One region of the Paenibacillus ihbetae genome, then DNA from elsewhere that is predicted to be linked to it. Evidence: riboswitches for the same ligand, from Rfam matches in the RefSeq annotation. Region 1 holds a riboswitch; the other holds the start of a gene.
What was found. A riboswitch is a leader RNA that binds a small molecule or an ion and turns the genes downstream of it on or off. The one in region 1 is predicted to bind thiamine pyrophosphate.

Region 1 (4,944 bases):
TAGGATATTTTTACCATGATTATAGCATTATGCGACAAAAGTAGATATAAGGAATTACAAAATTTTCAATCAGATGAGTCTAAAGACCTGACGCTGGAGAAGACCAGAAAGCCCCGGACCTCTAATCATCCTCATAAAAAGAATAGAGCGGATTTCCACGCGGATGCGCAAAAAAACCGCCCCATCGATTATCTATTTCTCCGCCCGGAACAATGCGGAGGCCAAATACTCGGTGTTGTCGAGAATCATGCGGTCATGCTTGAAGACCGTCTCCCAGAGCGCGAGATCGAGCAAGATCCCTTTATCCCGCTGCTCATAGGCGTCCAGGTGGCGCGTCTGCTCCTCCTTCAGCTGTTCGTTGAAATGATTGTACTCCAAAACCTCGGCCAGCCTGAAGCCACTGCCCAGCAGCGCATCGCGCCATTTCTCCCGGTCCATGAGGCAGGGGATGCCGAAGAAGGCAAGCAGCTCGCCAAGCTGCGGCTCAGGCATGCTCTTGTCGAGAATCAGCTCCCTGTCCAATAAAATGCCGCCGGCATCCAGTACGCGGTAATATTCCGGGATGGAACGCGACGCGTCGGTGAAGACGGTGACCGACTCGGCCAGGATGACATCGAATTGATGGTCCGGAAAAGGCAGCGAGCATACGTCAGCCTGAAGAAATTCCACGTCCGCCCCCATAGCCTCCGCCCTGGCTTTCGCTTTGGTTATCATATGTTCATTCAGGTCAATGGCCGTCACCTGGTAGCCCAGGCCGGATAGATGGCAGGCCGTTCGGCCGGTGCCGCAGCCAACCTCCAGAATTCGGCTGCTCGGCCGGATGGGGTACGATTTCAGCATTCGCAGTGTTGCTTCGAATCCGCCGGGGTGGGCGCTGCCCATCCCTAATTTGGACAGCATATTAATGTAATTCATCGGATTGATCCCTACTTTCGTCGTCTGCATAAGGATATTTGTTTATTTACCATATGATTGAGGTACGTTTGGGGTTTTCGCTGAATTTACTATTTTGAGCCCTTTTTTTGAAGATATGAGCGGTTTGGGGGAAAGACGCATGAAGATGGAGCCGATTCAGGCCGCCATGAAGGTCGTGTCGGAACAATATCCGGATTGTCTGCTGGCTGTACTGGGGGGCAGTGCTTCCAGAGGAGAACACAACGAGCATTCCGACCTTGACGTGATCATTGTAGAGAGAGAAGGCGAAGGGCTGAGAAGAAGGACGATCGAAGCTGCCGGCTGGATCGTAGAGCTGTTTATCGTATCAAGCTCAGGCTATCGCGAGGATTTTGACGCAGGCATCGTTGCGGCGAATCCGACACTGCAGCGGATCATGGCCGAAGGCATCGTCCTTCGCTCGGTACCGGAGGGGGACAACATTCGCGAGGAGGCGCAGGCTGATCTGGCTTACGGCCCGCTGCCGTTAACGATGTCCGATATTGATGCAGCCCGGTACATGATCACCGAGTATATGATGGATCTTGAGCAAGCCAAAGGGGACGGGGAAGCCTGGTTTACCGTTCAAAAAATATCGACTCTGCTCTGCGAGTTTGTCCTGAGGGTGAACCGGCAGTGGACGGGGGAGGGGAAGACGCTGTTCCGGTTAGTGTCGGGGTTCGACCCGCGCTTTGGCGAGCAGCTGGTGCATGCGCTGGAGGCGATGTACCGGAGCCGGCAATCGGAACAGCTTATGAAGCTGTGCGAGCAGGTGCTGCTCCCTTACGGCGGCCCGCTGCTTGCCGGTTATGAAGAATAAGGCAACCAGGTTGGGGCAAGACAAGCGGTACAGCTGCCGTGACCGGCATCCTTTCCGGATCATACCGTAATATGTGATAACATCACGTATTTCAATAAATCCAGGAGGGATCTTCATGAGCGGAACATATGGTGGAGATGTATGGGGCACATCTACGGGTATTATATTGGTTCTCTTTATCCTGCTCGTAATCATCTCGCTTGCTTGGGTTTGATTCATCAAGGATACGCGGTGGATAGCGCAAGGACCCGGCATTTTGCCGGGTCCTTGCCTGCTTAAGCTGCATATTATACGCTTCTATGCTTTGGTGATGGGCTGTGCGCAGACACGACAGCGGTCATCACCAGGTGGCTGGAGTCCGTTTGTATGGCATGACTGAACGCATCCTCCAGGGATTCGAATACGCGCGAGAGCGTTCCGTCAAGACGGCTTGCGTAATGGACGCTGCCCCCGAAGGTTCCTTTTTCCTTGGCACGCTGCACTTCGCCGTAAATGATATCCATGTATTGCTCGGTCCCGAGCGGGTATAAGGCGAACTGGCAGGCGCTTTCGATATCCGCATGCGGTCCAAGCTCGCTGTTTAACACCCGGGAATCCTCGGACATATAGACATCCGCATCCGTATCGCCGGGGCAGCCGATCGAGTAGGTTCCGTTAAAAACCGTATGTACGCCGGAAGCTGCCGCATGGGCGAATATCGCCCGGGTCACGTCAAAAACATGCTCCGCACGGCCCCGGACGCAAGTGCTGACATCATCGGTGTGAATCCATACCTTATCCGTTTGCACAGACTTTAGTGCTCCCATAATCACTTCGACGAAGCGGTCCGTCATCGGAAATACCGAGAACCGGCAGCCAACAATCCGGCTGGTTCCGCATACTAGCTCATTCATTGTCGTTTCCTCCCGCAGCATAAATTTAAGAACGTTAAATAGAACGCAAAAAAACCGCACCCCGTTGGAAAGTGCGGCAATGTCTACGCGAAAAATACATAAACATAAACGCTACACTTCCCCACGCTAGCATGACCTAGATCGGGTAGTAAGGGTTAACGGCGGTTCCGCCGTTTCTCAGCACAAGGCACCCCTAGTACAGCAACACAAGATATGAAGTTTTACTTTGATGCCGGCCGGTACAAGCTTCGAAAGAGGGCGGCTTCTTTACCTGGTAATTGTAACGTCTTGGGATCGAAAAAACAATGGACCGCAGCAAAAAGCCGCCACGGGGAGCTTGTGCAAAGCTTCCTGATGGCGCTTTTGATCTTGTCTCGCTTAGTTGTAAACTTTCACGCGATCTTCAAGCGGAGCAAATTCCTTGTCCCCTGGCTCAGCGACCGGCTTGCCGAACGGCATTTGCGCAATCAGCTTCCAGTTTTCTGGGATGTTCCATTCCGCTTTTACTTTTTCGTCGATCAGCGGGTTGTAGTGCTGCAGGGAAGCACCCAGTCCTTCGGCTTCCAGCATTGTCCACACAACGAGCTGAAGCATGCCGTTCGACTGATTAGCCCATACCGGGAAGTTGTCGGCATAGAGCGCAAAGTTTTGCTGAAGCCCTGCGATGACGTCATTGTCCTCGAAGAACAGCACGGTGCCATAGCCTGCACGGAAAGAGGCCATTTTCTCAGCAGTGGATTTGAATGCTTGCTCGTCGCCCACCACTTCCTTCAGAATGCCTTCCGTAATATTCCACAGCTTGTCATGCTGCTCACCAAGCAGAACGACCGCGCGTGCGCTTTGGGAGTTGAAGGAAGAAGGCGTGTATTTAACGGCATCTTTCACGATTTCTTGGATACGCTCATCGGAGATGACGGAATCCTTGCTGATCGCATAGTAGGAACGGCGATTTTTAAGTGCGGTAAGGAAGTCTTTAGACATGTTGATAAACCCTCCTGAGTCATGGTTTGGATTGCATACGCCTGATAAAAAGATGTCCTATCATTCAAGCAAATATGCATCACGGTAATCGCTAATAAAAGTTGAATTATTATTCCTTAACAACTTACTTATCGTAAGAAATAATACTTCCGTTAGTATGTTATTATATCTCATTGGTCATTGTCAACCCCGTAATCGAGAATTTATTGATGTAATACCCCGTAATCAGGAGCTGTAACAGGCAGCTGAAATTTTCTTTCCTATAATAAGGCGTAAAGAGGGAGAACAAAGGAAGGATGAAGGACAACAACGGCTATTCCAGCCAAGCTTCATATTATGAACAAATGATGAACAAATCATGCAAAGATGAAAAATTTAATTGAGTTTGATTCTCAATTATACTTGTCGGTTGAGAATGAGGATGATATAATGCTTATCAGAACGTAATTGATAATCAATCTCAATGAGAATGATGACTGAATTACGAGCTGCCGGATTAATCAGAGACATATGCATAGAAGGAAGAGCCATGAAGATCATTTACTTAGCCGCAGCCGTTGTGGCGCTTTCCATCGTCTCCTTATTTATCGGAGTCAAAGATATTTCGCCGCTGGACTTATTCTCCATGACGGAACAACAACAGCATATTATGCTCGTCAGCCGCTTGCCGCGTCTGGTCAGTTTAATTCTGGCTGGAGTCAGCATGAGTATCTGCGGATTGATCATGCAGCAGCTTAGCCGCAACAAGTTCGTATCGCCGACAACGGCGGGAACGATGGATTCCGCAAGACTGGGGATTCTCGTAGCGATGCTCGTATTCACGACAAGCGGACCGCTTGTGAAAATGCTGGTAGCTTTTGTATTCGCTCTTGCCGGCACGTTTATCTTCATGAAGATCCTGGACCGGATCAAGTTCAAGGATGCGATCTTTATTCCGCTCGTCGGACTCATGTTCGGGAACATTGTAAGCTCGATCGCTACGTTCTTCGCTTATAAATATGATCTCATTCAGAACATGTCCGCATGGCTTCAAGGCGATTTTTCCATGATCATCAAGGGACAATACGAACTTCTGTATATCAGTGTTCCGCTGGTCATCCTGGCCTACCTGTTCGCCAACAAATTCACGGTTGCCGGCATGGGTGAGGAATTCGCCACGAACCTAGGACTTCATTACCGGCGCGTCGTTAATTTGGGCTTGGTCATTGTAGCGCTGGTAACCGCATCCGTCGTATTGACGGTCGGCGTGATTCCTTTTCTCGGTTTGATCATACCGAATATTGTAAGCCTGTATCTGGGAGACCATTTGAAAAAAAG
Region 2 (4,944 bases), 2.8 Mb from region 1:
TCGTTCAGCTTGACTTATGAAGAGAGAATATGAACATGGCCGAGCCATGCGAATTAATGCTTCCGGTTCCAGCGGATCAGCCGTTTCTCCAATAGGGTGATAACGCCTACCATGAGCAGGCTGAGCAGCACGATAACCAGAATGGCCACGAAGACGCGATCGGTCCGGTAACCGGATTTTTGCAGCATCATATAATAGCCGATGCCCCGGTCAGACCCGATCCATTCCCCGATGACCGCTCCCATGACCGAATACGTGGCCGCGATCCGAATCCCGGAGAAGATGGAGGGCAGCGCGTGCGGGAGCTCCAGCTTCGCGAAGATTTGCCATGGCGTCGCACCCGTCATCTGCATATAATTCATCATCGTGCGGTCGGTCCGTGCCAGCCCGTCGAGGGCCGCTACGGCTACGGGGAAGAAGCAAACGAGCGTAATGACGATGACCTTCGGCAGCATGCCGAACCCGAACCAGATCATGAGGAGCGGGGCCAACGCGATGGTCGGCACGTTCTGGCTTAAGATGAGAAGCGGATACAGGGCTGTTTTGAGAAAAGGGACCCTGTGCAGTGCCAAAGAGAGCAGGAGTCCGATCCCGGTTCCGATGGCAAATCCGATCACGGTTAGCTTCAGGGTAGCCCAGGTGTGCTCCATAAGTCCCGAGGCCCCGGAGATGGCTTCATGCCCGATAGCCGTCGGCGCAGGCAGGATGAATTTTTCGATATCGAACATCCAGACCGCAGCCTGCCACACGATCAAAAAGAAGAGGACCGCCACGACGGGCGGCCATATCGAGCTCCACCAGCTTTTCATGGACGGTATTTCTCCGTAAGCTTGTCCATGCTGATGCCCTGCGGATGATGTGCGATTTTAACTTGGGAGATGATGCTCGGGCTCCCGGCTTTCACCAGCGCTTCATGCATTCGCTCCACGATGCGGAGCAGCTCGGACAGCTCGCCTTCCATCGTCGTTTCCAAAGCATGGACCTCGTATTTGACGCCGGAATCCTGGATTACCTTGATGGCTTCATCCACATAAGGGATGCTGTCGCCGCCGTCCGGCGTACGCGGGATGACTTGAATGCTCAGCAGTGTATTCGCCATGAGTCTCTCGTCCTTTCGTTTATGGTGGATCTCATCTGCACGGCTCTGCACGGCCGCAAAGCTTCACGCAGATGAGATTCGAAGCAGCCCTGTGAAGCCGCGGGGCTTGCTATTCCTATTTATCAGGCAAAAATTCATTCGTAAACGCGCGGTCCGCGTCCAATTCCTTCTCCAGCAGCTTACGCTCAAACATCCAGTCGGCATATCCGGACCAAACCTCGGCCTTCTGCTCGCCCCAGCGCGGCGCGTCATCTTGATAGCGCGGGCTGAGCCACTTCTGGCTTTCCAGCACCAGCTCGGCATCCAGGTCGGGAACAGCCTTCGACAGCAGTGCCGCGGCATCTTCCGGATGTTCTATCGCGTATTGATAGCCTTTGGAGGTTGCGCGCATGAACGCTTTGACAAGCTCCGGGTCATCCGCGATCAGCTTCTCGTTCGTTACGATGACCGGCGTATAATAATCCAGCTGTTCAGAATATTCCTTCACGTAGATCATGTCCAGCGGCTCGCCGCGAAGCTGGGCTTCAATGCCTGTCCAGGCATAATAGATCCAGGCGAAATCAATATCCCGCTTGACCGCCGTAAAATAATCGGCGTCTCCGATGTTCACGATGTTGACCTTGTTAACGTCGGCTCCATCGATTTCCATGATGGATTTCATGACGGCTTCCTCAATCGGAGAGCCCCAGCCCCCGTAGGACTTCCCTTCAAAATCGGCGGCCTTCTGGATGCCCCGATCCTTCGGTGCGGCGAATCCGGACGTATTATGCTGAATGATGGCTGCGATCGAAACCAGCGGCAGGCCCTGCGTCCGGGCCAGCGTTACGCCCTCCTGGTAGCTGATGCCGAACGGTACGTTGCCGGAAGCGACCATCGCATCGGTTCCCCCGGAGCCCGGCTGTACAATTTGTACGTTCAGCCCTTCCTCCTCATAGTATCCGAGCTCCTTGGCCGCATATAATCCGGTGTGGTTCGTGTTCGCCGACCAGTCAAGCATCAATTGAACATCGCGGAGCTTGGCCGGCTGTTCTCCTTCTCCGCCAGCCTCTTGCTTGCCGGGCGCGCTGCCGCCGCTTTGGCCGCTTGCCCCGCAGCCTGAAGCGACCAGAAGCAGGACGCAGGCAAGCAGCAGAGAGAGCCATGTACGTTGTTTCATCGTGTTTCTCCTCTCCTTATATGTCTACTATTTTCCGTATTCACTTCATAACAAAAAACGCCCCGATCGTATCGGAGCGCATGACGGCGTAAGTATATACTGCGGCTAATAAACAGCCGCAATCCTCTGGCTTCCTACGCTGGCATTACCCAGATCAGGTATAAGGGTCAGTATCTGTATGGGATACACTCTCAGCCGGCCGATTCCAGCTCCCCCGGTATTTATGAATTTATGAAGTTACGGGTTGTACTTCCGTTATTATAGACCTACCGGAAGCACCTGTCCAGTACGGGAATGCCCATGCCTGAAGGCGATTTCCAAGCCGATATAGGCCGCCGGGTAATGGTTCTGCCCTGTCCGCGAGAGACCCTGGTGATCCAGGCGGCCCATATCAGCCTCGATATGCAGGCAACCTGAGACCTGTTAGCGCTGGAAAAATTCAATCCATTCGCCTTCCGGACCGTATACGAAGAAATAACGGTATCCGTTCGGCAGCGTGACGATTTCCTCATCCAGATGCGGAACGTCCAGCTTCTTCACCCGTGCATATTCCGCTTCGATGTCGTCCGTGCTGACGGCAAAGTGATGCACCGTTCCCTCCGCGGGAAGGGAGTCGCTGTATCCTTGAATCAGCTCGACCTCCGTTTCATCGCTGCCGTTAAAGCCGAGGAAAGCCAGCTGGATGACCCCGTTCGTGTGCGTCAGACGGTCCTTGAGCTCAAGACCGACCACCTTCGTATAGAAAGCGATCGTTGCTTCCAGATCCCTTACAACTATGCCTACATGGTCCAATCGTCTTTGTCCCATAATACAAGAACCCCTCCCATAAAAATATGCTGAGATATGTAACCAAAGCTACGTTGATATGAAAGAATAATACTACATAAACCCCATGTGTCAAGTGGGAATTGGGTGACTTCCAACCCGGGACCCTTCCGCAAATAACGACCCCGGCGCGGCCTATATGCCTATGAGTATCCAATTGCTGGCGCTTCTTTTCTTTACTTTTCCTCAGGCTAAAAGTATGATTGGATATGGAAACGCTTTAATTCAAAAGACCTATTCATCATGAACGACCAAGCCTACCTTTTGTTTCAGGGAGGGATATGTATGAGCCCGGCTCCATCCGATTCCTTATATATTCGGCTTGCGATTGGATACGCATTGATTCAATGGATATTGGCCTTATGGATGCCGGAGACTTTAATGCTTCACCGCATACTAGCTGTTATGGCGCCTGCAGCCGCATTCGCTTATTTGATCCGGGTGATCGGCAGTCGGTATGAGCAAGGCCATCTTCGCAGGTTTTGGCTTCTGATTGCAGCCGGATTGGCCGGCGATGCCATCGGGCGCATCCTGTATGCGGGTGATGAATGGGCAGGAGGGACGTTTGGCGGCTCGATCCGGCTGGCAGACCTGTTCTGGAGCTTGGAAGCATTCCTGTTCGCCGGCGCTCTGATTTATTTGTTTAGGCAGGTGCAGGGTCCGCTGCGGGGCATTCGGTTTACCCTGGACATCGTCATTGTTGCGGTAACCCTGATCACGGTCGGCTGGGAGTATCTCATCAAGCCGGAGCTGGCGGGCGGAACGGACACCGTCTGGAGGTCTGCCGGGGGAGCGATGCTTTATCCGCTGTGCGGAATCGTACTGATGTTCTTTACGCTGGTGGTGTATTTTAACACCAGGCAGCTGCGCAAGCGGTCGGTTATCTTCCTATGCCTGGGCGGAGGCGCATTCGTGCTGGGAGATGCCCTTCGGATCTTTCTTGACAGCTTCATGAATATGAGAGCAGACCTGTATGTAGATCCCCTGCACAGCCTCTCCGCATTTTTCATCGGCTTTGCGGGAGGACAATCGCCGCCTCGGAAGGGGAGGAGATCCCTATCCGAGAAGAACCCGTGGCCGGCAGGCACCTTGATCGTAAGATACATGCTGCCCTACAGCGTCCTTGGCGGAATGTTTGCCCTGATGGCCCATCGGTTCGGGGGATGGAGCGGTCTGTTTACCGGCTTGACCCTCTGCTTCATTCTCATCTTGATCCGGCAGATCCTGATCCAGGTCGAGAATGACCGCTTGTTCGAAAGGCTGCATGTCAGCCTGCAGAAGAGCGAATCGCTCGCGCACCGCGACGATTTGACAGGCCTGTATAATCGTCGTTATTTTAACGCCAGGCTGTCGGAAGCCTTGAGCGAAGCGGATCGGGCCGGTTTCCGCGTCGGGCTGCTGTATATGGACTTGAACCGGTTTAAACGGGTGAATGACAAGTACGGGCACCGTGCGGGGGATTTGCTGATCCAGAAGGTGGCGCAGCGCCTTCATTCGCTGGAGTCGAGGGGCGTAATCGTATCCCGGCTCGGCGGCGATGAATTTACGGTTATGCTGTATCCGGCCGGAGAGGATCAGGAGCTGATCTGGATGGCGGAGGATATCTGGACGATGCTGAGCGACCCCTATGAGCTGGAAGGAGCCCAAATCTATACCTCGCCGAGCATCGGGATTGCGGTCTATCCCGATCATGCCAAGGATGATCAGGAGCTGATCGGCCGTGCGGATGCGGCGATGTATGCGGCGAAAGAGCGAAAAGCCCGGTGGCATTTTGACGTGGAGCAAACCATGCGGCTTCAGCTTCTTCATAAGAAAGCGGATTAAAGGTGCGATTCCTTGGGCGCAGTCATCGCATTTCAGTTGT

Region 2: another riboswitch for thiamine pyrophosphate. It lies ahead of BBD41_RS11820 (ABC transporter substrate-binding protein); the one in region 1 lies ahead of BBD41_RS24255 (YkoF family thiamine/hydroxymethylpyrimidine-binding protein).

Annotation. Positions count from the first base shown of each region.
Region 1 is NZ_CP016809.1:5,388,652-5,393,595, forward strand. Features, by position in the region: gene BBD41_RS24240 (class I SAM-dependent methyltransferase) at 193-915, opposite strand; gene BBD41_RS24245 (nucleotidyltransferase domain-containing protein) at 1,055-1,753, shown strand; gene BBD41_RS24250 (sporulation protein YjcZ) at 1,869-1,967, shown strand; gene BBD41_RS24255 (YkoF family thiamine/hydroxymethylpyrimidine-binding protein) at 2,041-2,646, opposite strand; TPP riboswitch at 2,748-2,851, opposite strand; gene BBD41_RS24260 (nitroreductase family protein) at 3,025-3,627, opposite strand; gene BBD41_RS24265 (ABC transporter permease) at 4,157-4,944, shown strand, end outside.
Region 2 is NZ_CP016809.1:2,631,392-2,636,335, reverse strand. Features, by position in the region: gene BBD41_RS11830 (ABC transporter permease) at 54-809, opposite strand; gene BBD41_RS11825 (thiamine-binding protein) at 806-1,099, opposite strand; gene BBD41_RS11820 (ABC transporter substrate-binding protein) at 1,215-2,255, opposite strand; TPP riboswitch at 2,370-2,481, opposite strand; gene BBD41_RS11815 (VOC family protein) at 2,679-3,062, opposite strand; gene BBD41_RS11810 (GGDEF domain-containing protein) at 3,366-4,904, shown strand.